Regions from separate parts of the Arthrobacter sp. Soil761 genome, predicted to be linked through region 1. Evidence: riboswitches for the same ligand, from Rfam matches in the RefSeq annotation. Region 1 holds a riboswitch; each other region holds the start of a gene.
What was found. Region 1 has a riboswitch for S-adenosylmethionine ahead of ASG79_RS14930 (cobalamin-independent methionine synthase II family protein). Riboswitches for the same ligand answer to the same signal wherever they lie in the genome.

Region 1 (7,582 bases):
CTTCCTTGGGCACCAGGGGGTACTACCGAGTCTTGCCGGTACGCGTGCAGCCTCACAAGACCGTGCGCGTTAAGCCTGTGTAAATTGCTTTTCCACCCGGGCCGAACGTCCCGGGACGCACAAGCGGCAGGCCACCCGCAAAGGTGGCCTGCCGCCGTCGTCATGCTGCCCTGGGGAGTGTCAGTCGTTGATGAGGTCGTTCACCACGATGGTCTGGTCCCGGTCCGGGCCCACGCCGATGGCGGAGAACCGGGTTCCGGAGAGCTTCTCAAGGGCCAGCACGTAATTCCGGGCGTTCTCCGGCAGGTCCGCCAGGGTGCGTGCCCCGGTGATGTCCTCGGTCCAGCCGTCGAAGTACTCGAAGATGGGCTTGGCGTGGTGGAACTCGGTCTGCGTCATGGGCATTTCATCGTGCCGGACGCCGTCCACGTCGTAGGCCACGCACACGGGAATCTGTTCGATGCCGGTGAGCACGTCCAGCTTGGTGACGAAGTAGTCCGTGAAGCCGTTGACGCGGGAGGCATGCCGGGCCAGGACGGCGTCGTACCAGCCGCAGCGGCGCGGGCGTCCGGTGTTGACGCCGAATTCGCCGCCGGTCTTCTGCAGGTACATGCCCATCTCGTCGAAGAGTTCCGTGGGGAACGGGCCGGCGCCAACGCGGGTGGTGTAGGCCTTGATGATGCCGATGGAGCGCGAGATGCGGGTGGGCCCGATGCCGGAGCCAACCGACGCGCCGCCGGCGGTGGGGTTGGAGGAGGTCACGAACGGGTAGGTGCCGTGGTCCACGTCCAGGAACGTAGCCTGGCCGCCTTCCATCAGGACCACCTTGCCCTCGTCCAGCGCGGTGTTCAGGACCAGGGTGCTGTCGATGACCAGCGGACGGAGCCGCTCGGCGAAGGACAGGAAGTACTCCACGATCTCGTCCACCACAACGCTGCGGCGGTTGTAGACCTTGACCAGGAGTTCGTTCTTCTGGCGCAGCGAGCCTTCCACCTTCTGGCGGAGGATGGATTCGTCAAACACGTCCTGGACGCGGATGCCCAGCCGGGCCACCTTGTCCATGTAGGCGGGGCCGATGCCGCGGCCGGTGGTGCCGATGGCGCGGCTGCCCAGGAAGCGTTCGGTCACTTTGTCCAGGACCTGGTGGTACGGGGCCACCAGGTGGGCGTTGGCGGAAACCCGCAGCTTCGAGGTGTCCGCACCGCGGGCCTGGAGCCCGTCGATTTCCTGGAAGAGGGCTTCGAGGTTCACCACGCAGCCGTTGCCGATGATGGGAACAGCGTTGGGGCTGAGAATGCCTGCCGGCAGCAGCTTGAGTTCGTACTTTTCACCGCCTACGACGACGGTGTGCCCGGCATTGTTGCCGCCATTGGGCTTGACGACGTAGTCAACACGGCCGCCCAAAAGGTCGGTGGCCTTGCCTTTTCCTTCGTCGCCCCACTGGGCTCCTACGATCACAATTGCTGGCATGGGATCCTCCCCCATTCGTTCGGGCTGCCCGGGTCCAGCCATCTGGTGGCGGGCCCATGCAGCGCCGTTCATGAGAATGCCCCGAACATACCGGCCTTCGCACAGCCGCAGCACGGCACGGCGAAGCAAGAGTTCCGGGGCTCTTACCACCCAAGTTTAGCCGATGGGGCACTTTGTCCACTGTTGTGGCCCGCCGCGGCCCTTTCGCAAATATGGGCCGCGGCGGGCGCCGGGCCTCCTACTCGTCCTCGGCCTCCCCCGCGGGCCGGGACGTCTGCTCGGCGAGCGTGTCCCAGAAGGAGGTGTCGGCGTCGGCAATGGATCCGTCCGCTATGGCCGCGGCGGTGGACGCCAGCGTGGTGACCGTCTGCTTGATCAGGTAACCATTGCTCCGCTGTCCCAGCGCGTAACCATCCAGGTAGTGGTCCGACATGCCGCGCATCTCGAAAAGCAGGGTGGCAATGCCGTATTCCACGGAGATGCCGTTGCGGCTGATGGTCTCGGCGCTGCCGCCCTGGTACCTGCCCAGGTGGCCCCAGCCGGTGGAGTCAACGTTGTTGAAGACAACGGCGCCGAGCCGCTTTGATTTCTCGACGACGGCGGGGTCGGCGTTCGGGGTGGTGGGGTACAGGATGGAGCCGGAAACCAGCTTGCCGTCGCGCTCGGCGCGGGTGCCCTGGTGGTGCAGGTCGATCATGTAGTCAATGCGGTACTTGCGCATCACGTTGTTGTGCAGCGCCTGGGTCTCCGGCTGGACCTTGGCCACATGGTCCCGGTTCAGGTCCACGCCTTCCGCGTTGTAGCGGGTGAGGTGGCGGTCCCCTCTGGCAAGGTAGTCGTCCAGGGAGAAGTTGACATCCCCCATGGCACCGTCCGCGTTGAGCATGGGCACGATGAGGATGTTCACGCCGTCCAGGATGCCTGCCGACTTGCCCGTGCCCAGGTGCTTGACGAACTCGAGGGCACCCTCGGTGGTGAGCTGTTCATTGCCGTGCTGCTGGGTCAAATACAGGATGGTGGGCTTGGCCGGGTCCGATATGTACTTGACCAGGTGGATGTCGCGGCCTTTGACGGTCTGGCCGATGACCTCCAGCTCCATGGCGGGCTGGCGCGCATCCTGGTCCTTCAGGAACGAGACCATCTGGTCGTAGGTGGCCAGCTTCGACGTGGTGATCTGGCCGTTGCCGTCGTAGGAAGGCCCTTCGCCTACGGCGCCGGCCAGGGGCGCCGGACCTGCTGCGACGGCGAGCGCGAGGGCTCCGCTAACGGCAAGGGTCCTGAGGGATTTCGTCACAGTTACCTCTTTCGAGTGCTCGGGTGGCATCCGCCGCTCCGTCGCAGCGGAGGCATGTGACATTCAGCCAACCAAGCTTAACGAAACCTGTCAATATGCTGGACAAACGCTGTAAGTACGTTCCGGTCCTGCCGCCGGCGGCCGGCCGGACATGCCCACGACATAAAGCGGTGCGGATTTGCGCGGCTCCACGCGCGTCGATTTATCTGAGAGTGGACCATCCGGAGCGGCCGAGAGACCTGGCTCGATGACGCCGCAGCAACCACGTCCCGGCAGACTCCTGCCGGCCGAAGGTGCTACTGCCAGGACCGATGGAAAGGAAGATTCCAGCATGTCCCAGAACACCGACCATATCCGCGTGACCCACGCCGGTTCATTGCCCCGCACCCCTGAACTCATTGCGGCCAACGCCGCCAAGGAAGCCGACGGCATCACGCCGGAATTTCTGGAACTCCTCGAAGCCTCCGTAGTGGACGTGGTGCAGCGCCAGATGGACCTTGGCATCGACATCCCCAACGACGGCGAGTACGGGCACACCATGTCCAGCTCGGTGGATTACGGGGCGTGGTGGAATTACTCCTTCGCCCGGCTCGGGGGCCTTGAGCCAACCACCGTTGACCGCTGGGCCGAGTCCGGGGTCCGCCGCTCGTCCCCCGGCAACGTTGTCCTGACCTCGTTCCCGGACCGGCGCGACCGGCAGGCCTTCAACGAGGCCTACAGCGATCCCGCATCCGGCATCCTCACCCACCGCAGGAGCGTTGCCCAGCCCAAGATCGCCGGACCGCTGACCTACACGGGCCAGGACCTGGTGGCCTCGGACATCCGGAACCTGAAGACCGGGCTCGCCGCCGCAGGCCTCACGGATGGCTTCGTGGCCTCCCTCTCCCCCGGCTCATGCGCGCGGGTAGCCAACGAGTACTACAAGAGCGACGAGGAACTCGTCTACGCCTGCGCTGATGCCATGCGGGAGGAATACAAGGCCATCATCGAGGCCGGCCTTACGGTGCAGCTCGATGATCCGTCCCTGGCCGAAAGCTGGGACCATATCAATCCCGAGCCGTCCCTGGACGATTACCTGAAGTTCATCCAGCTGCGCGTCGAAGCGACCAACTGGGCGCTGCGCGGCCTGCCGCAGGAACAGATCCGGCTGCACGTGTGCTGGGGATCCTGGCACGGCCCACACACCACGGACATCCCGTTCGCCGACATCATCGGCTCTGTGCTTCAGGTCAACGCCGGCGCCTATTCCTTTGAAGCGGCAAACGTCCGCCACGAACACGAATGGCGGGTGTGGGAGGACACAAAGCTCCCCGAGGGCAGGGTGATCATCCCGGGCGTTGTTTCGCATGCCACCAATGTGGTGGAGCACCCGGACCTGGTGGCGGACCGGATCGTCCGCTTTGCGGACCTCGTGGGCCGCGGGAACGTCATTGCCTCCACCGACTGTGGCCTGGGCGGCAGGGTGCACCCGCAGATCGCCTTCGCCAAGCTGGAGGCACTGGGTGAGGGTGCCCGCCGCGCCTCGAAGCGCCTCTTCTAGCCGCTCCCGCACCGACGCGCCGGCTGTGCCTTCCATCACCGGAAGGGGCGGCCGGCGTTTCGCTTGCCTGGGCTTGCTAAACTGGAGTAGGCCGACCAGGAGTTGGTCCACCCCAATCAACCGCCACTGATGTGCCGTGCCGCCGTGCGCCCATGTCCGTGGCGGCAGCAACGCCAATCCCCGCAGGAGATCCAGCACTTCATGACAGCCCTGGCACCCGAAACATTCCACGAACAGCTCATGAGCCGCCGCTACGAACCCAGCGTTGCCGCCGTCAACGAACTGTGTGATTCCCTGCAGGAGGCCAAGCCCGGAACCGTGGTGCCCTACGTGGACCCCATGCACGACGTGGAGGAATGCCGCATCATCAGCCTGTTCTCCAACATCGGCGAGGTGGATCCGTCCGGGTTCATCACCCCCGGCGACCAGGACGCTGTTACCCGCATGCTGGGGATCCAGTGGAAGCTTGGCCTGCGCCCGGAGTTCGTCATGCCGTGGAACGTCCGCCCTTGGCACGTCCCGGGCGAACCCAACGGCAAGTTCACTCCGGACCAGATCCAGTCAGGCCTGAAGCCCCTGCTGAAGTTCCTGGCCCTGGTCCCCCGCGCCTCGGTGATCGTGGCGCATGGCACCGAAGCCAACCGCCTGGCCAACCTGCTGTTGAAGACCGAGGTGCCCCTCCTCTGGCGCCGCGGCCTGAAGACCTACAAGGTCCGCTCGCTGAGCGGCCGCGCCTTCGCCGGTTCCCCGGCCCGCCAGGAGGAGTACCTGGAGGACATGCGCACTGCCTATGCAGACGCCATGGCCCGCACGGGTATTGCCAAACCTTAAGTCCTGCGCCGCTCAGCCTGTGGCATCGGACTCGGTAAACGAAATTCCCGGTGCCGATTCGTCTTCGGCTTCAACCCAGGTGGTGAAGTCGGCGTACGACATCCACGAGTAGTAGTCACAGAACCTGAGACGCGCTTTCTCCTGCTTTCCCACGCTTCGCGCAGCTCCTCCTTTCTTCCCCTGGCCCTTCGATTCTTTTAACCGAAATGAGGGACGGCGCATTCCAGGCCGGATACGAGTCACCTTCTCATTGAAAGGTGACCGCCCGCCGTCGTTCCCAGCCCGAACCCCTCCCTGGCACTCTGCACCAGGAAACAGTGCGGGCGTGGGCCCAGGGAGTTATTCGCCCTCGATGGCTGCCTTTGCCGTGGGGTCGGAATCGTTCAGGAACTTCTCGATCCGCTCCGGCTCTTCAGCCTCGCCGATGGCCGACGAGGCCCGGCCCAGGGAGTAGAGGGCCCGCAGGAACCCGCGGTTTGGCTCATGCTCCCAGGGGATGGGCCCCACGCCGCGCCAGCCGTTGCGGCGCAGCGCATCCAGTCCGCGGTGGTAACCCACCCGGGCATAGGCGTAGGAGTCGATGGTGCGGCCTTCCGTCCACGCCTCCTCAGCCAGGACGGCCCACAGGAGCGAGGACGTTGGGTGCTTCGCCACCAGGTCCAGGGCCTCCTGGCCGGCCTCAAGCTGCGCGTTCACCTCGGTTTCGGCAGGCAGGAGAGTGGGCTCCGGCCCCATCAGGTTCCGGCGGAACTCGTCCGACATCTAGAAGGTCTTTCCGGCCGAACCGAGCTGCTTGGTGGCTTCCACCACGCGGGCCGCCAGGCCGGCTTCGGCGGAGGCGCCCCAGACGCGGGGGTCGTAGGTCTTCTTGTTGCCCACTTCGCCGTCCACCTTCAGGACGCCGTCGTAGTTCTTGAACATGTGGTCAGCAACCGGACGCGTGTAGGCGTACTGGGTGTCGGTGTCGATGTTCATCTTGATCACGCCGTAGGAGACGGCGTCGGCGATTTCCTGGTCGGAGGAGCCGGAGCCGCCGTGGAACACGAGGTCGAACGGGTTGTCCTTGCCGATCTTCGCGCCCACCTGGGCCTGGATGTCCTTGAGGATCTCCGGGCGGAGCTTGACGCCGCCGGGCTTGTAGACGCCGTGGACGTTGCCGAAGGTCAGGGCCGTGATGTAGCGGCCGTTTTCACCGGAGCCCAGGGCATCGATGGTGGCCAGGGCGTCCTCAACGGTGGTGTACAGCTTGTCGTTGATGGCGTTTTCGACGCCGTCCTCCTCGCCGCCAACGGTGCCAATCTCCACTTCGAGGATCATCTTGGCGGCAGCAGTGCGGCCGAGCAGTTCGCGGGCGATGCGCAGGTTTTCCTGGAGGGTCTCGGCGGAGCCGTCCCACATGTGGGAGTTGAACAGCGGGTTCCGGCCGGCCTTGACCTCAGCCTCGGAAGCAGCCAGCAGGGGCAGGACGAAACCGTCCAGCTTGTCCTTGGGGCAGTGGTCAGTGTGCAGGGCGACGTTGACGCCGTAGTTCTTGGCTACTTCGCGGGCGAAGGCTGCGAAGCCCAGGGAACCGGCAACCATGTCCTTGGTGGATGCGCCGGACCAGTAGGCCGCACCGCCGGTGGAAACCTGGACGATGCCGTCGGACTCCGCCTCGGCGAAGCCGCGGAGCGCTGCGTTGAGCGTCTGCGAGGACGTGACGTTCACGGCCGGGTATGCGAAGCCGCCCGCCTTCGCGCGGTCGATCATTTCGGAGTAGATCTCTGGGGTTGCAATGGGCATGCTGGCTCCTCTGCTGAGTTTCGTCTGTGGGTGGAAGACCCTCAAGTAGACCGCTTACGGCTAGGCACCATCCTAGCCATTCCCGGACCACGAGGGTGTTTCGGGTCACCGCTCAGTAACACTCAGACGTGCTGGTTGAACACGTGCCGCCGGATCCAGGCGTGCATGGCGATGGCGGCTGCCGAGGCGGCGTTGATGGACCGGGTGGAGCCGAACTGCTCGATGGACAGGGTGGCGGCGGCGGCCTGGTGGACTTCGGGGGTCAGGCCCGGGCCCTCCTGTCCGAAGACCAGCACGCAGTCGCGCGGCAGCTCGTATGTCTCCAGGGGAACCGAGTCCGGGAAGATATCGATGCCGATGATCGCCAGCCCCTCCCCCTGCGCCCACTGGACGAAGTCCTCGACCGTGGGGTGGTGGCGGACGTGCTGGTAGCGGTCGGTGACCATGGCGCCGCGGCGGTTCCATCGCCGCCGGCCGATGATGTGCACCTCTTTGGCGAGGAAGGCGTTGGCGGTGCGCACCACCGTGCCGATGTTCAGGTCGTGCTGCCAGTTCTCGATGGCCACGTGGAAGTTGTGCCGCCGGGAATCGAGCTCCGCCACGATCGCTTCGTGCTTCCAGTAGCGGTACTTGTCCAGGACGTTGCGGCGGTCCCCGTCGGCAAG
Region 2 (7,582 bases), on a different contig from region 1:
ACGTTGAGCAGCCGGCCCGGGGCCAGGTATGTCCGGCCGAAGAAGGCGTCATACATTGCCCGGTAGGACGCATCCGGCAGAAGCGCCAGTCGGACGTCATAGGCGTTGGCCAGGTAGGGGTTGCCCCAGGACAGGAAGGCTAAAGCGAATGCTGCCGTGGTGCAGGCAACCACCACCCACGTGTGGCGCGACAGCCACGCTGTGATGCTGCGCCGATGGTAGCCCGCAACCAGCCCAAGCACGAAAAGCACCTGCCACACCAGCAGCGGGAAGGAGTCCTCAAACTGCGAGGGCAGGATCCGGAACCTGGTCATGGCACCTGCCGCATACACGGCAACCGACACCGCCACGACCCAGATGGCCTTTCCGCGGTTCAGCGCCGCGAGGATCAGCGGGCTGACCAGCAACAGCACCACATAGAGCCCCATGACATTGAACTGCCAGGGACCGAACTGCAGCAGCACGATGGCCGGAAGCACCTGGGGCGGCACGGGGAACTGGAACAGCGATGACATGCCCGCATAGAGGTCGTAGGTCCGGCCGGCCCCGTTGTGCCCGGCGCCACCGGTCCCCTGGTCCACGAACGTGGTCAGGGCCTCGGTGTGGAAGAACGGGAGCAGGGACAGAAGGAAGACGCCGATCAGCACGGCCAGCGCCGTCAGGTAGAGCTTGCCGGCGCGGCGGGTCGTGAGGTCGACCACCTGCCCGAAGTCCTCCCTGGCCTTGGGTCCGTACACCATGCCCACCACCAGTCCGGAGAACAGGACGAACAGTTCCGCACCCTACACGAAGCCCACGGCCTCCTGGGTGAGCAGCTGGAACAGCGATGCCATGCCCAGGTGGTTCACCACCACAAAGACGATGGCCATCCCGCGCAGCAGATCGATGCGCGAGTCCCTGGCGGAGGGATCCTGGTAGCCCCAGGCCGTGGCTGCGTTGATCCGGCGGGGTATCTGCCACAGGGCCACCAGGAGGATGGCCATGGCGGCGGCAACAGTCCAGGCGGCAGCCCCGGAGAGCGTGTTGGCCCGGACGTAGGTGCTCCCGGATGCCACGTCGGTGACCGGCCCGGTGACCATTGGCGATGCCTTCAGCCTGTCCAGGGCCGCTTTGGCGATGCCCGCCTGTCCCGTGAGCAGCCAGCTGATGCTCGCCACGCCGGTATCCCTGGTGCTGGTGCGCTCGTCCCAGACAACGGCGGCCGTCCCGGCAAAAGGTGGGGAAGTGGCAGTTCCCACCACCTGGTCCCACCAGCCCGCCTTGATGTCCGCCTCCTGCGCGCCGCCGGACGCGGGGCTGTAGAAAGCAGAGGTCTGGAGGAGGAACGGCTTGTTGCGCCCCTCGGAATAGGTGCCGTAGAAGTTTTCGCCGCCGGAGGCCGTCAGCATGTCCTGGAGCTCGCCGGCCCTCGGCTGGGAGTTGACGGCGGGGCCGCCGGCCGTGTCGTCGTGATAGGCGGCCAGCCCCGCCCAGTCCACTGCGTCGTCGCCCGGGTAGTAAGGGGCGTAGGCGCTGTCGCTTGAGTTCCAGGCCCCGTCGCCGTTCGTGTCCAGGAGGGAAAAGCCTTCGGTTCCGGGCTGCGGGGCATCCCGGTTGCGGTCAAAGGGGTAGTCCTTGCCCAGGTAAGGCGCCCACACCAAGGTGGCCCGGCCGCCGTCGTACTTCTTGAACGCTGCCGCCACAGCCCTGAAGGCCTGCCGGTACGCGGCGGGCTGCTGGCCCCAGGCCACCCAGCTTGCATTCATGTCCGGGGCGAACCGGATCAGCAGCTGCCCCTTGAACCCGGACGTAAGGTCGCGCACCTGCGCTGCGAATGCTTCCGCTTCCGCGGTGCCGAGCTGGCCCAGGGGCACTGACGGCTTCACCGTGAGCAGGGCGTGGGCGCCTAGGGACGCGGCCTGCTGAAGGAAGCCGTCAAGGTCGTTCCGTTCCGAATCGCGGTAGGGGATGGTGATGTCGTGGCCGAAGACGGCCGGACTGGCACCAAGCCGGCCGCTGAAGCCTGCGGCGGTGTCCTCGCCCCACTCGAGCACCGCGCCCAGCCAGGGCTTTCCCTTCTCCGGCGCAGCGTCCGCCGCATGCGCCGGCGCAGCCGCCAGCAGGGCAAGGAGGCTGACGATGGCCGCGGCCAGGAACGCACCGATGGACGGCCGGCGGGTCCCGCAAATGGCGGCCTGGTGGCGCGATGTGTTTGCCCGCATGCTGACAGGACCCCCGGTGCTCATTGCTGTGACGACGGGGCGGCGCCCCGGTAAGAACTTTATCGGCCCCGCGGCCCCGGGCGGCACGTGGCGGGCCGCCCACCTGCGGCGATGTCCGCCGTCGCGCTTTCCTTCAACCCCGCGCCTCCCTTCAGCGCTGCTCAATTACGGAACATGACGACGGCGGCGGTGCGGCTTGGCGCGGCAGATGTTACGTTTTTGGGGAGTAATGAGTACCGGTGTGAAGCCCTGACTGGCCGGTCGGCAACCCTCCCTTTCGCGGCGGGGTGCCTCAGGTGAATACTCGGCATATCGACCGATTCGAGCTGCAAGCGTGAAAGAAGGAGATCCGTCGTGTCTGACGCACCTGCCCCCGACGAAAAATTGTCCTACCGCCTGATCACCGGCCCGGATGACCGTTCATTCTGCGAGCGGATCTCCACGGCCCTGGCCGACGGCTATGTGCTGCACGGCAGCCCGGCAGCCACCTTCAACGGCACCAGCGTGATCGTGGCGCAGGCAGTGGTCCTTCCGGCGGCAATCGCCTCGGCCGATGCCGCGGTTGCCACCGCAGTGGATGAACTGGACGCCGAATTTGAAGGCGAGTTCGACGGCGAGGGCCACGCATGAGCTACGCGGGAGACCTCACGCCCCAGGAAGCATGGGAGAAGCTGGAACAGGGCGCCATCCTGGTGGACGTCCGCACCGAGGGCGAATGGGCCCACATCGGCATTCCGGACACCAAGGCCACGGACAACGACCCCCTCTTCATCCAGTGGACCTTCCCCGGCGGCATCCCCAACCCCGACTTCATCAACGACCTCAGCCAGCAGGCGCCCGAGGACCGTTCAACCGAACTGGTGTTCCTGTGCCGCTCCGGCCAGCGGTCCATCGCGGCAGCCATCGCGGCCACCCGGGCCGGCTTCACCTCCTACAACGTGCTGGAGGGCTTTGAAGGCGAGCCGGACCGCTATGGCGAACGCACCGTCAACGGCTGGAAAAACCGCGGCCTTCCCACCAACCTCGGAAAGAACTAAGTGACCTTCAACCAAGACGCCCCCGGCTGGAACCCCGACACCCAGGCTGTCCGTGGCGGGCTGGACCGCACCAACTTCCAGGAAACGTCCGAGGCCATTTTCCTGAACTCCGGCTTCGTCTACGAATCCGCGGCAGCAGCTGAACGCGCCTTCACCGGCGAGGACGAACGCTTTGTCTACTCCCGCTACGGCAACCCGTCCGTGGCCACCTTCCAGGAGCGGCTCCGGCTGCTGGAAGGCACCGAAGCCTGCTTCGCGACGGCGTCGGGCATGTCCGCGGTGTTCACCGCGCTTGGTGCCCTGCTGGCTGCCGGCGACCGGGTGGTGGCCGCCCGGTCGCTGTTCGGTTCGTGCTTCGTGATTTTGAACGAGATCCTTCCCCGGTGGGGCGTGGAGACCGTCTTCGTGGACGGGCCGGACCTGGACCAGTGGCGCGAGGCCCTCTCCAAGCCCACCACCGCCGTCTTCTTCGAATCCCCGTCCAACCCGATGCAGGAGATCGTGGACATCGCCGCGGTCAGCGAACTTGCGCATGCCGCCGGCGCCAAGGTGGTGGCGGACAACGTCTTCGCCACTCCCCTGCTGCAGCGCTGCGGTGACCTGGGCGCCGACGTCATCGTCTACTCCGGCACCAAGCACATCGACGGCCAGGGCAGGGTCATGGGCGGCGCCATCCTGGGCACCAAGGAGTTCATCGACGGCCCCGTGAAACAGCTCATGCGCCACACCGGGCCCGCACTCTCGGCGTTCAACGCCTGGGTCCTGACCAAGGGCCTGGAGACCATGAGCCTGCGCGTGAACCATTCCTCCGCCACGGCGCTCCGGCTCGCAGAGTGGCTGGAAGAACAGCCCGCCGTGAGCTGGGTGAAGTACCCGCTGCTCAAGTCCCACCCGCAGTACGACCTGGCGGCACGGCAGATGAGCGCCGGCGGTACGGTCCTCACGCTTGAGCTGGCTCCCTCCGGCGGGCGCTCCGGCAAGGAAGCGGCCTTCGCACTGCTGGACGGGCTGCGCATCATCGACATCTCCAACAACCTTGGTGATTCGAAGTCCCTGATCACGCACCCCGCCACCACCACGCACCGCGCCATGGGGCCGGAAGGGCGCGCCGCCATTGGGCTCAGTGACGGCGTGGTGCGGCTCTCGGTAGGGCTCGAGGACCCGGAGGACCTCCTCCGCGACCTGGAACAGGCACTCAAGCAGATCTAGCCGCGCGGGAAGCCCTAGCTCCTCTGGGTCCGGGCGACGCGCTTCCTCACTCTCGATGCGCAGATTCCCTGGCGCGCACCAAATATGGGCCGCGAGGAGGAATCTGCGCGTCGGGAATGGATATGCGCATCGAAGGTCAGCTCTGGCGGACCCGCAGCAGTTCGGGCGTGCCCTCCACGTCAGCTAGATCCAGGGCATCCCGCATGGTCACGTTGACGGCCTGCCGCACCACGGCGCCGAACCCCATGTCCTCCGGGGGCGGTCCCGCCAGCGCCTTGTCCCGGGCGCGGCGCTGTTCGGCGGCTCCTGTTCCGCGGGCGATGATGTCCTCCACCCCCTGCCGTGCCAGTGCCAGCTCCCCCTGTTCGGACAGGACGGGAGCCAGGTAATCCACCAGGGACCGGACCACGTCCGCGGCCGGTGCGGGCCGGAAATTCCCAAAATCCAGGAGTTCACCGCTTAGCCCGGCGCTGCTGGCCTGCCACGAGGCCATCCGGAGGAGGACGGTGGGAACCGGCGCAGGATCCACGTCGGCCTGCCATTCCCTGCTGGCGGATTCCACCAGCGCCCGGACCAGCACGGCAATGAGCGCTGCATCCTCGGCACGAAGGCAGACGTCCGCCACGCGAACCTCGACGGTGGGGTGGTTGCGGGACAGCCGGGCGTCGAAGTACAGCATGCCCTCATCGAGCATGACGCCGCTTTCCAGCAGCCGCGTCACCACGCGCCGGTAGGCAGGGTACGTCCCGTAAATACCGGCCGGGCCCGCCGTGGGCCACCGGTTCCAGGCCTGGGTGCGGTAGCTTTCAAACCCGGTTGGAACGCCGTTCCAGAAGGGTGAATTGGCGCTCAGGGCCGTCAGCACTGCCAGCTTGTCGCGGATCCGGTCCAGGACCGCCACGCCCTCTTCGGGCGATTCGATGAACGTGTGCACATGGAAGCCGCAGGTCAGCTGCTCCTGGGCGGTGAGGCCGAAGCGCTCCAGCATTTTGGCGTACCGGGGGTCGGGCGTCGTGTGGGTGGTGGAGGCCAAGGGCGAGGTGGCGAGGGCCGCCACCCGGGCGCCATGCTTCCTGGCGGCCTGGTCCGCCAGGGCGCGGCCCGCGCGGATCTGTTCGAGCAGGCTCCCGTATTCGAGGCACGGACGGGTCTGGGTCTCGATCTGCTCAAGCTTCAGCTCGGCACTCAAGCCCATCTCGTCGTCGTAATCCGCCTGTTTTCCGGAGTGGTGGACCTCCGGGTCCACGGGAAGATCGTCAGCCGCAACGCGGTGGCCGGCCAGGAGGGCGTCGGCCAGGGCAAGGGGTTCCCCGGACTCCGGATCAACGATCAGGAGTTCCTCCTCTACGCCAAAAGTACGCATACGAACATTCTGCGATACTTGTCCGGCATTCGAGGGGCCCCGGCGATTCATGACGAACCGTGAATGCTAGTCCTGGAAGTACTCCACCTTGGCGCCAATGGTGTTCAGGCGTTCCGCCAGGTCCTCGTAGCCACGCTCGATCACGTAGATGTTCCGCAGTTCGGACACGCCCCGGGCGGCGAGCATGGCCAGCAGCAGGCAGGCGGCCGGACGAAGCGCCGGCGGGCAGCCCACCTCGGCGGCGCGCCACTTGGTGGGCCCGTTGACGTAGATCCGGTGCGGATCCAGTAGCTGCACCTGCGCCCCAAGCCTGTTCAGCTCTGTCAGGTAAATGGCCCGGTTCTCGTAGACCCAGTCGTGGATCATGGTCTGGCCATCGGCGTTCGCGGCAATGACGGCAAAGAACGGCAGGTTGTCGATGTTCAGCCCGGGGAACGGCATCGGATGGATCTTGTCCTCCGGGGCATGCAGCCCGGAGGGCTTGGTGGTGACGTCCACCAGCCGGGTGCGGCCGTTGCGGGCCATGTACTCGCCCGAAATTTCCAGCTTCTGCCCCATCTGGCCCAAGGTGGCCAACTCGATTTCCATGAACTCGATGGGCACCCGCCGCACCGTGACCTCGGAATTGGTGACGATGCCGGCCGTGATGAGGCTCATCGCCTCGATGGGATCCTCGGAGGGGAAGTACTCGATCTCCGCGTCAATGTCGGGCCGGCCCGTGATCTTCAGGGTGGTGGTGCCCACGCCCTCGATGGTGACGCCCAGCATCTGCAGGTAGAAGCACAGGTCCTGCACCATGTAATTGGGGCTGGCGTTGCGGATCACGGTGGTTCCCGGCCGGTGCGCCGCGGCCATGATGGCGTTCTCGGTGACGGTGTCCCCGCGTTCGGTGAGGACGAAGGAGCGGTCCTGCGCGTCCGCCGGCGGAGCCTGGACCGTGTAGAAACCGGCCGTGGCTTCCACGGCAAGCCCAAACTGGCGCAACGCCTGCATGTGCGGTTCCACAGTTCGGGTGCCGAGGTCGCAGCCGCCGGCGTAGGGCAGCCGGTACTCCCGCGACTCATCCAGAAGGGGACCCAGCAGCATGATGACGCTGCGGGTCCTGCGCGCCGCGTCAACGTCCATGGCTTCCAGGTCCAGGACGGCGGGGCGGCGAAGACGCAGGTCAGTGTCGTTAAGCCAGGTGCACTCGACGCCGATGCTGGTCAGCACTTCGACGATGCGGTTGACTTCCTCGATCCGTGCCAGCCGGCGGAGCACGGTGGTGCCACGGTTAATCAGGCTGGCGCACAGCAGGGCGACGCCGGCGTTCTTGCTGCTGTTGACATCCACGGCACCGGAGAGGGTACGGCCGCCCTCCACCCGCAGGTGCGTCATCTGCGGCTTGCCGACGTTGACGATGCTGCGGTCGAAGATCTTCTCCAGCCTCTGGATCATCTTCAGGCTCAGGTTCTGCTTGCCCTGCTCCATCCGGGCAACGGCGCTCTGGCTGGTGCCGAGCTCGGCGGCCAACTGGCCCTGGGTCCAGCCCTTCTCGCTCCGGGCATCCCTCAACATGGCGGCAACGTGCTCAGCGGTCTCCTGCGTCATACCCGCAAATATATCATAGATGAGTTACGCGAGCCCTGATCGGCCACCGGTACGGGGCACCGGGAAAGCCTCTACCCACTGCATGCGATAGGAATCACCTGGGCCGGACCGCCAACATCAACTGCCCAGCCACACCATGTTCCAGGTCCCGGCGGCCAGGGCAGCAAATAGCGCGAGGCCGG
Region 3 (7,582 bases), on a different contig from region 1:
CAGCCGGAGCTCATACCGCCGCTGCAGCACATCGACATCAGCGCCAACACCGGACCCGGCGGCAAGGAAATGATCCTCACGGTCCAGCGCATCGAGGGCAGCAACAGAGGCAGAAACACCCTCCAAAACCACCCCAACATCCGTGCCGATTCCCATACCCACATCATCCAGCGAGGCACCGACATTCAGACCTGGATCGCCGCGATGTAGGAAGCAGCCACTTAAATGAATTCGGCCGCCATCGGGTAGTGACGCCGTTGTCACCACCTGATGGCGGCCGAAGCTGATCCGGGTACTGGCCCGGCGAACCCCCTCCCGGACATTCCGGGAGGCTGGGGTGGAGCGTCAGATGGTGACGGCTCCGTTGGCGGTTTCAAACGTGACCGACAGGATGCCCGGAGTTCCATGCGGGGCGACCCACTCCACCGCAACGTCCTCAAGCGGCTTCTCCACCGGTTCACCCAGCCACTCGGTCACGCGGGACGCGGAGCCGGCGATGGTCAGGCAGCTCATCTTAAGATTGCTGGGGTAGGCGTTGGACGGGTGCAGTGCCGGGTCGCCTTCCCACTTGAGCATGTATGGCACCTGGGGATCTGCGATAAGGCCAAGGATGCCAATCTGTTTCCAGACCAGCTCCCGGCCGTCCGGGAACTTGCGGTTGCCGTTCACCGCGGCGCGGCCAAGGCGTGCCTCGAACGGGGCGAGGTCGTCCACTTCGACACACCAGCCCATCCAGCCACCACCGGCCGCGGAACGGGCACGCACTGCCTGTCCGAACGGTGCCTTGTCCGAAGCCGGGTGGTCCAGGACCTCTACGACTTCCAGGTACTTGTGCCCGGCGAGCGGGATGATCATATTCCGGGTTCCGAACCGGGGGTGCACCCCGCCCTTCACTGCCTCAACGCCGAGGGCAGATGAAATACGTTCGGTAGTGGCCGCGAGGCCATCTTGTTCACAGGCGTAAGAGACGTGATCCATGCGCATGGCAACATCTTGGCACTTTGTGATGCGGCTCTCAGCTAAGGGTACCCTTACTGGAAAGGCGGCCGGGAAAAGGGCCGGGAACATGGGCACGAAGGACGACGGCGGCGTCCCCGGCCGGGTGCGGGGCGGCCCACCTGTGGCGGCTCGAAAGCCATGCAGGGCGACCTTGTTCGTCACAATGCTGTCCACGGCGACTACCCCGTTCCTAGACTGGGCGCAGGTCATGAGCGCCAGCGCCAAGCCCCGGCTCGCTGGCCGGCAACCCTCCACCCGCGGTGGGGTGCCCCGGGTGAGGACCTGGCTGTCCGGCAAGAGCCGGAAGCAAGCGCGGCCCGTACTGCCCCACGCATTCCGGGCCCACGTCAAAGGAGATTTGGATGTCCAACGGATGGTCTTTCGAAACCCGCCAGATCCATGCCGGCCAGGAGCCCGACAGTGCCACAGGAGCCCGCGCGCTCCCCATTTACCAGACCACGTCCTTCGTGTTCCCCAGCGCCGAAAGCGCAGCCAACCGCTTTGCCCTCGCCGAACTTGCACCCATCTACACCCGGATCGGCAACCCCACCCAGGATGCCGTCGAACAGCGGATCGCCAGCCTTGAGGGGGGCCTGGCCGCATTGCTGCTGAGCTCTGGCCAGGCCGCCGAGACGTTCGCGGTGCTGAACATTGCGGAGGCGGGGGACCATATTGTGGCGAGCCCCAGCCTTTACGGCGGAACGTACAACCTGTTCGCCCACACCCTGAAGAAGTTCGGCATCTCGGTCACGTTCGTCCAGGATCCCGACAACCTGGACCAGTGGCGCGACGCCGTCCAGCCGAACACCAAGCTCTTTTTCGGTGAAGTGGTGTCCAATCCCCGCCAGGACGTCCTGGACATCGAAGGCATCTCCGAGGTGGCCCACCAGGCAGGCGTGCCACTGATCGTGGACAACACCCTGTCCACGCCCTACCTGATCCGCCCACTGGAGTGGGGTGCGGACATCGTGATCCACTCCGCCACCAAATACCTGGGCGGCCACGGCTCCGCAATTGCCGGCGTGATCGTGGACTCCGGCAAATTCGACTTCGGCAAGGACCCTGAACGGTTCCCCGGCTTCAACACCCCGGACCCCACCTACAACGGCCTGGTCTACGCCCGCGACCTAGGCGCCGACGGTGCGCTGGGTGCCAACCTCTCCTACATCCTCAAGGCCCGCGTCCAGCTGCTGCGCGACCTTGGCTCGGCGGTTTCCCCCTTCAACGCCTTCCTGATCTCCCAGGGCCTGGAGACGCTGAGCCTGCGGGTGGAACGCCACGTTGCCAACGCCACGGAAGTGGCGCGCTGGCTGGAAGGAAGGGACGACGTCGAATCCGTCGCCTACGCCGGGCTGCCCTCCAGCCCCTGGTACGAGCGTGGCCGCAAGTACGGGCCCAAGGGAACGGGCGCCGTCGTGGCCTTCAACCTTGCCGGCGGAGCGGAGGCGGGCAAGCGCTTCGTCGACGCCCTGGAGCTGCACTCCCACGTGGCCAACATCGGCGACGTCCGCTCCCTGGTCATCCACCCGGCGTCGACCACCCACAGCCAGCTCTCGCCGGAGCAGCAAGCGGTGGCCGGGGTGAATCCGGGACTGGTCCGGCTCTCTGTTGGCCTGGAGCACATCGATGACATCCTGGCCGACCTGGAAGCGGGTTTCCGCGCTGCCAAAGGCGCCCAGAGCTAAAAGCGCGCCAGGGCTGACGCCGGGAGGGCCGGCAAGCGGGGAAGTCACAACCAGTCACACTCTTGGCCTGGAGCGGGGGGTGTTTCGTACACTCAAACCAGGTCATGAGTGCCAGTGACAGCCCCGGCTTGCTGGCCGGCAACCCTCCATCCGCGGTGGGGTGCCCCGGGTGAGGACCTGGCCTGCCGGTCAGACGACGGCAGGCAAGCGCGTAGAAGAGGTCTTGCCATGACGGTTACCGTCGCCCGAACCACCATCCCCGAACACGGAATTGTCCGCTACGCCTCCATCGGAGGGCTGGAACTCGAAGCCGGGGGATACCTCCCGGACGTCACGCTGGCCTACGAAACCTGGGGCACGCTCAACGCCGACGCCAGCAACGCCATCCTGATCGAGCACGCCCTGACCGGCAGCACCCACGTGACCCGCGGCGACACGGACGAAGAAGGCTGGTGGGAACAATTGGCCGGTCCCGGCGCTCCCGTGGACACGGACAAGTTCTTCGTGGTGTCCGTCAACATCGTGGGCGGCTGCTACGGGTCCACGGGCCCGTCGTCGGCCGCCCCGGACGGAGCCCCCTGGGGCTCCCGCTTCCCCCTGGTCACCCTGCGGGACAGCACGCTGGCAGAGGCCCGGCTGGCTGACCAGCTGGGCATCAGCAGCTGGTTCGCTGTCCTGGGCGGATCCATGGGCGGCGCCCGCGCCCTTGAATGGGCAGTGACCTACCCGGAGAGGGTGCAGCGCTGCGCCGTCATCTCCGTGGGCGCCGCGAGCACGGCGGAACAGATCGCCTTCGCGCAGGCCCAGACCCTGGCCATCCGGCAGGACCCACACTTCAACGGCGGCGACTACTACGGCGGCCCCTGCCCGGAAGCCGGGCTGGCACTTGCCCGGCGCATCGCCCACATCACCTACCGGTCCGCGGCTGAACTGGAAGGCCGCTTCGGCCGGGAACCCCAGGCGCCGGAGTCGCCCCTGAAGGGTGAGGCTCTGGCCGCCCGCGGCCGCTACCAGGTGGAAAGCTACCTGGACCACCAGGGCAGCAAGCTCGTGAAGCGCTTCGACGCCAACAGCTATATCGCCCTCACCGAGGCGCTGATGAGCCATGACATCTGCCGGGGCCGCGGAACCCTGGCCGAAACCCTGGCCAGGTCCACCGCCAGGTTCTTCGTGGCCGCCGTGGATTCGGACCGGCTGTATTTCCCGTCGCAGTCCCGTGAGCTGGCCCAGGCCCTGCCGGGGGACGTGGACGTCCACGTCATCCAGGCGCCGATCGGGCACGACGGGTTCCTGACAGAGATCGGGCAGCTGGGCAGCCAGCTCCGGAGCAGCTTCCTGGCCTAGCGCCCCGCATGTGCATTCCTGCAGATGCCTTCTGCACTAATCGGCGTTGAGGTTGCACCGCAGGCAGACCATACTCAATCGAATCCGGTGCGTTCGTGGTGTGCATCACACCCGGCCGCCATTGATTGGTCCCCGTGGTGTCGACGACGACGCCGAAGGAGTTCGCATGAGTACGGAAAGCTCCGCCGCAAGGCGCACAGAGGAAACCGACGTCAAGGCTTCAGGCCTTAAGAAAGTGGTTACGGCCTCCATGGCCGGAACCGTTGTTGAGTGGTACGAGTTCTTCCTCTACGCCTCGGCTGCCACCCTGGTGTTCGGAAAGGCCTTCTTCCCCAACGCCGGCACAGAACTGGATGGCATCATCGCCGCCTTCCTCACTTATGCCGTCGGTTTCGTGGCGCGCCCCATCGGCGGCATCGTCTTTGGCCACTTCGGCGACAAGTTCGGACGCAAGAAGCTGCTGCAGCTGAGCATCATCCTGGTAGGCGTCTCCACCTTCCTCATGGGCTGCCTGCCCACGTTCCAGCAGATCGGCTACTGGGCTCCCGCACTGCTGGTGGTCCTCCGGTTCGCCCAGGGCTTTGCCGTTGGCGGCGAGTGGGGCGGCGCCGTCCTCCTCGTGGCCGAACACAGCCCCAGCAAATCCCGCGGTTTCTGGGCCAGCTGGCCACAGTCGGCAGTGCCGCTGGGAAACCTGCTTGCCACCGCCGTCTTGTTCACCCTGTCCTCCACGTTGACCCAGGACGCCTTCCTGGGGTGGGGCTGGCGCGTAGCGTTCTGGCTGTCCGCGGTGATCGTCCTGATCGGTTACTACATCCGCACCAAGGTCAATGACGCACCGATCTTCCTCGAAGCCCGCAAAGAGGTCGAAGCCGGCCACAAGGGCTACGGCGTCGCTGAGGTATTCCGGCGCTACCCCCGCGGCGTCTTCACCGCCATGGGCCTGCGCCTGGCGGAAAACATCCTGTACTACCTCGTGGTCACGTTCTCCATCACCTACCTGAAAACCGTGGTCCAGGCCGACACCACCCGCATCCTCCTCCTGCTGCTCCTTGCCCACGCCCTGCACTTCGCCGTCGTGCCCATGGTCGGCAAGCTGTCGGACCGGTTTGGCCGCAGGCCCGTCTACATGGCCGGCGCCATCATGGGGGCCACCTGGGGCTTCTTCGCCTTCCCCATGATGGACACCAAGAACGATGCCATCATCCTGGCCGCCATCATGATCGGCCTGGTGTTCCACGCCTTCATGTACGCCGGGCAGCCTGCCATCATGGCGGAAATGTTCCCCACCCGGATGCGCTACTCCGGGGTTTCCCTGGGCTACCAGGTGACGTCGATCGTTGCAGGATCCCTGGCCCCGATCATCGCCGCCTCGCTCCTGGGCGCCTACAAGTCCTCCGTCCCCGTGGCGGTCTACCTGCTGATCGCCTGCGCCATTACCGCCGTCGCGGTCTACTTCCTGAAGGAAACCCGCGGCATCTCGCTGCACGACGTGGACGCCGCCGACGCCCAGGGCACCGCCGACCTCCTTGCCGCCCGCAAGAAGTAGCAGGATCCGTGAAAGCCGCCGTCCTGTACTCCACCGTTCCCGCCGCCCCCACCACGGGGGCCGGCAACGGGAAGCAGACCTACTCCGAGGCCGCTCCGCTGCTGGTGCAGGAACTGGAGCAGCCGGAGCCCCGCGCCGGTGAGCTTGGTGTTGCCATCACGTACTCCAGCCTCTGCCACTCGGACCTCTCGGTGGTGGACGGTTCCCGCGTCCGGCCGCTGCCCATGGCCTTGGGCCACGAGGCGGTGGGTCGGGTGGTGTCCGTGGGGGCCGGCGTGTTCGACGTGTCCGTCGGCGACCATGTGGTGCTGGTCTTCGTGCCGAGCTGTGGCGGGTGCCGTGCGTGCCTGGCCGGCCGGCCGGCCCTCTGCCACCGTGCAGCAGAGGTCAATGGCTCCGGCGACCTGCTGCGCGGGCCGGCACTGCTGCGGACTCCGGCAGGGGAACGGATCAACCACCACCTTGGCGTCTCGGCCTTCGCCGATTACGCAGTGGTGGCAAGGGAATCGGTGGTGGTGATCGACGACGACGTCCCGGACACGGTTGCCGCGATGTTTGGTTGCGCCGTGCTCACCGGAATGGGTGCAGTGTTGAATACCGCGGCTGTCAGTCCGGGGCAGTCCGTAGCGGTGTTCGGCCTCGGAGCCGTGGGCCTGTCAGCCGTCATGGCAGCGCGCCTCGCTGGAGCCGCCGACGTCATTGCCATCGATCCAAACCAAGGCAAGCACCAGCTGGCCCGCGACGCCGGCGCCACATCGGTGGGAACGCCGGAGGACGCGGCACGGCTGATCGCGGAAGCGTCCGGGGACGGTGTGGACGTTGCCATTGAAGCAGTGGGATCAGCAGGCGTTATCGCCTCCTGCCTGGAGCAGGTGACGCGGGGAGGCGCCGTGGTGTCGGTGGGCCTGCCCCATCCGTCCGCCCAGTTGACGGTGCCGGCCCTGCAGTTTGCCGGGGCGGGAAAACGGCTGCTGGGCTCCTACATGGGGGATGCCGTGCCGGCGCGCGACATTCCGCAGTACCTGGCGTTCTGGCGCGAAGGCAGGCTGCCGGTTGAGCTGCTGCATACTGACACCCGGCCGCTCAGCGAGATCAATGAGGGCCTGGATGCGCTGGCATCCGGGCAGGTGGTAAGGCGGCTGTTCCAGGCCTGACTTGTGCGGGGGCCTGGGTCCGCAAGAACAGCGCTTACCCCGCCAGCACCCCGGAGCGCTCCTTCATTTCCGCCTTGAGTGCCGCAATCACTGCCTGGACCGGTGCGGACCGGAGCGACTCCGGGCGGGCAACGGCCCAGATGGGGAGCTGGCGCTCAAAGTCGGCCGCCAGGACGGGCACGAAGTCCCCGCAGCCCGCCACCATGAAGTTGGGCAGCAGCCCAATGCCTGCACCCTGCCGTACCGCCTCCACCTGGGCGAACACGCTGGTGGCCTGGAAGCTCGTCCTGGGCAGCGGAAGCTGCGAGGACCAGCGCGGCCCCAGCTCCGCCACCTGGAGTGCGGACTCGACGTAGGACACAAACCCGTGCTGCCCCACGTCGTCGAGCGTTTCCGGCAGGCCATGCCGGGCGGCATACGCTGAGCTTGCGTAGAGGCGCAGGTAGTAGTTGCTCAGGAAGATTGTCTGCGCGGTGGTGACGTCCGCCCGGCCCACCACGATCTCCAGGTCCACGCCCGACCGGTTCTGGCTGACTTTCCGGGTGGCGCTGAGCATTTCGATGTTCAGCTGCGGGTTTTGCTGCTGGAGCCGCACCAGCGACGGGGTGACGAACACTGCCCCCACGCCGTCCGTCGTGGCGACGCGGACCAGGCCGGCGAGGGTGCTTTGGTCCTGGCTGATCAGGCCGGACAGCGAGCCAAGGGTACCTTCGATCGCCTCTGCCGCTTCCACGGCCGCGGCACCGAGCTGCGTCAGCTCCCAACCCTGCGGGCTGCGTTCCAAAGTCCGGCCGCCCAGTTGCCTGTCCAGGGCGAGGATGCGGCGGGAGATGGTGGTGTGGGTTGTTCCC

Region 2: it holds a riboswitch for S-adenosylmethionine, as region 1 does, so the genes downstream of both, ASG79_RS13820 (DUF1737 domain-containing protein) here and ASG79_RS14930 (cobalamin-independent methionine synthase II family protein) in region 1, are expected to answer to the same signal.
Region 3: it holds a riboswitch for S-adenosylmethionine, as region 1 does, so the genes downstream of both, metX (homoserine O-acetyltransferase MetX) here and ASG79_RS14930 (cobalamin-independent methionine synthase II family protein) in region 1, are expected to answer to the same signal.

The regions. Positions count from the first base shown of each region.
Region 1 covers NZ_LMSF01000028.1:91,132-98,713, forward strand. The annotation lists gene ASG79_RS14920 (adenylosuccinate synthase) at 181-1,470, opposite strand; gene ASG79_RS14925 (M14 family zinc carboxypeptidase) at 1,709-2,794, opposite strand; SAM riboswitch class I at 2,979-3,082, shown strand; gene ASG79_RS14930 (cobalamin-independent methionine synthase II family protein) at 3,096-4,304, shown strand; gene ASG79_RS14935 (uracil-DNA glycosylase) at 4,506-5,135, shown strand; gene ASG79_RS23875 (hypothetical protein) at 5,148-5,288, opposite strand; gene ASG79_RS14940 (DUF3151 domain-containing protein) at 5,475-5,897, opposite strand; gene fbaA (class II fructose-bisphosphate aldolase) at 5,898-6,917, opposite strand; gene ASG79_RS14950 (TrmH family RNA methyltransferase) at 7,040-7,582, opposite strand, start outside.
Region 2 covers NZ_LMSF01000023.1:364,410-371,991, forward strand. The annotation lists partial or broken gene opgC (OpgC domain-containing protein) at 1-2,201, opposite strand, end outside; SAM riboswitch class IV at 2,427-2,542, shown strand; gene ASG79_RS13820 (DUF1737 domain-containing protein) at 2,556-2,831, shown strand; gene ASG79_RS13825 (rhodanese-like domain-containing protein) at 2,828-3,238, shown strand; gene ASG79_RS13830 (O-succinylhomoserine sulfhydrylase) at 3,239-4,447, shown strand; gene ASG79_RS13835 (glutamate--cysteine ligase) at 4,584-5,810, opposite strand; gene ASG79_RS13840 (UDP-N-acetylglucosamine 1-carboxyvinyltransferase) at 5,877-7,400, opposite strand; gene ASG79_RS13845 (energy-coupling factor transporter transmembrane component T family protein) at 7,518-7,582, opposite strand, start outside.
Region 3 covers NZ_LMSF01000011.1:41,694-49,275, reverse strand. The annotation lists partial or broken gene ASG79_RS08155 (DUF222 domain-containing protein) at 1-156, opposite strand, end outside; gene ASG79_RS08150 (VOC family protein) at 346-984, opposite strand; SAM riboswitch class IV at 1,204-1,318, shown strand; gene ASG79_RS08145 (bifunctional o-acetylhomoserine/o-acetylserine sulfhydrylase) at 1,362-2,684, shown strand; SAM riboswitch class IV at 2,785-2,900, shown strand; gene metX (homoserine O-acetyltransferase MetX) at 2,913-4,028, shown strand; gene ASG79_RS08135 (MFS transporter) at 4,195-5,577, shown strand; gene ASG79_RS08130 (zinc-binding dehydrogenase) at 5,586-6,731, shown strand; gene ASG79_RS08125 (LysR family transcriptional regulator) at 6,766-7,582, opposite strand, start outside.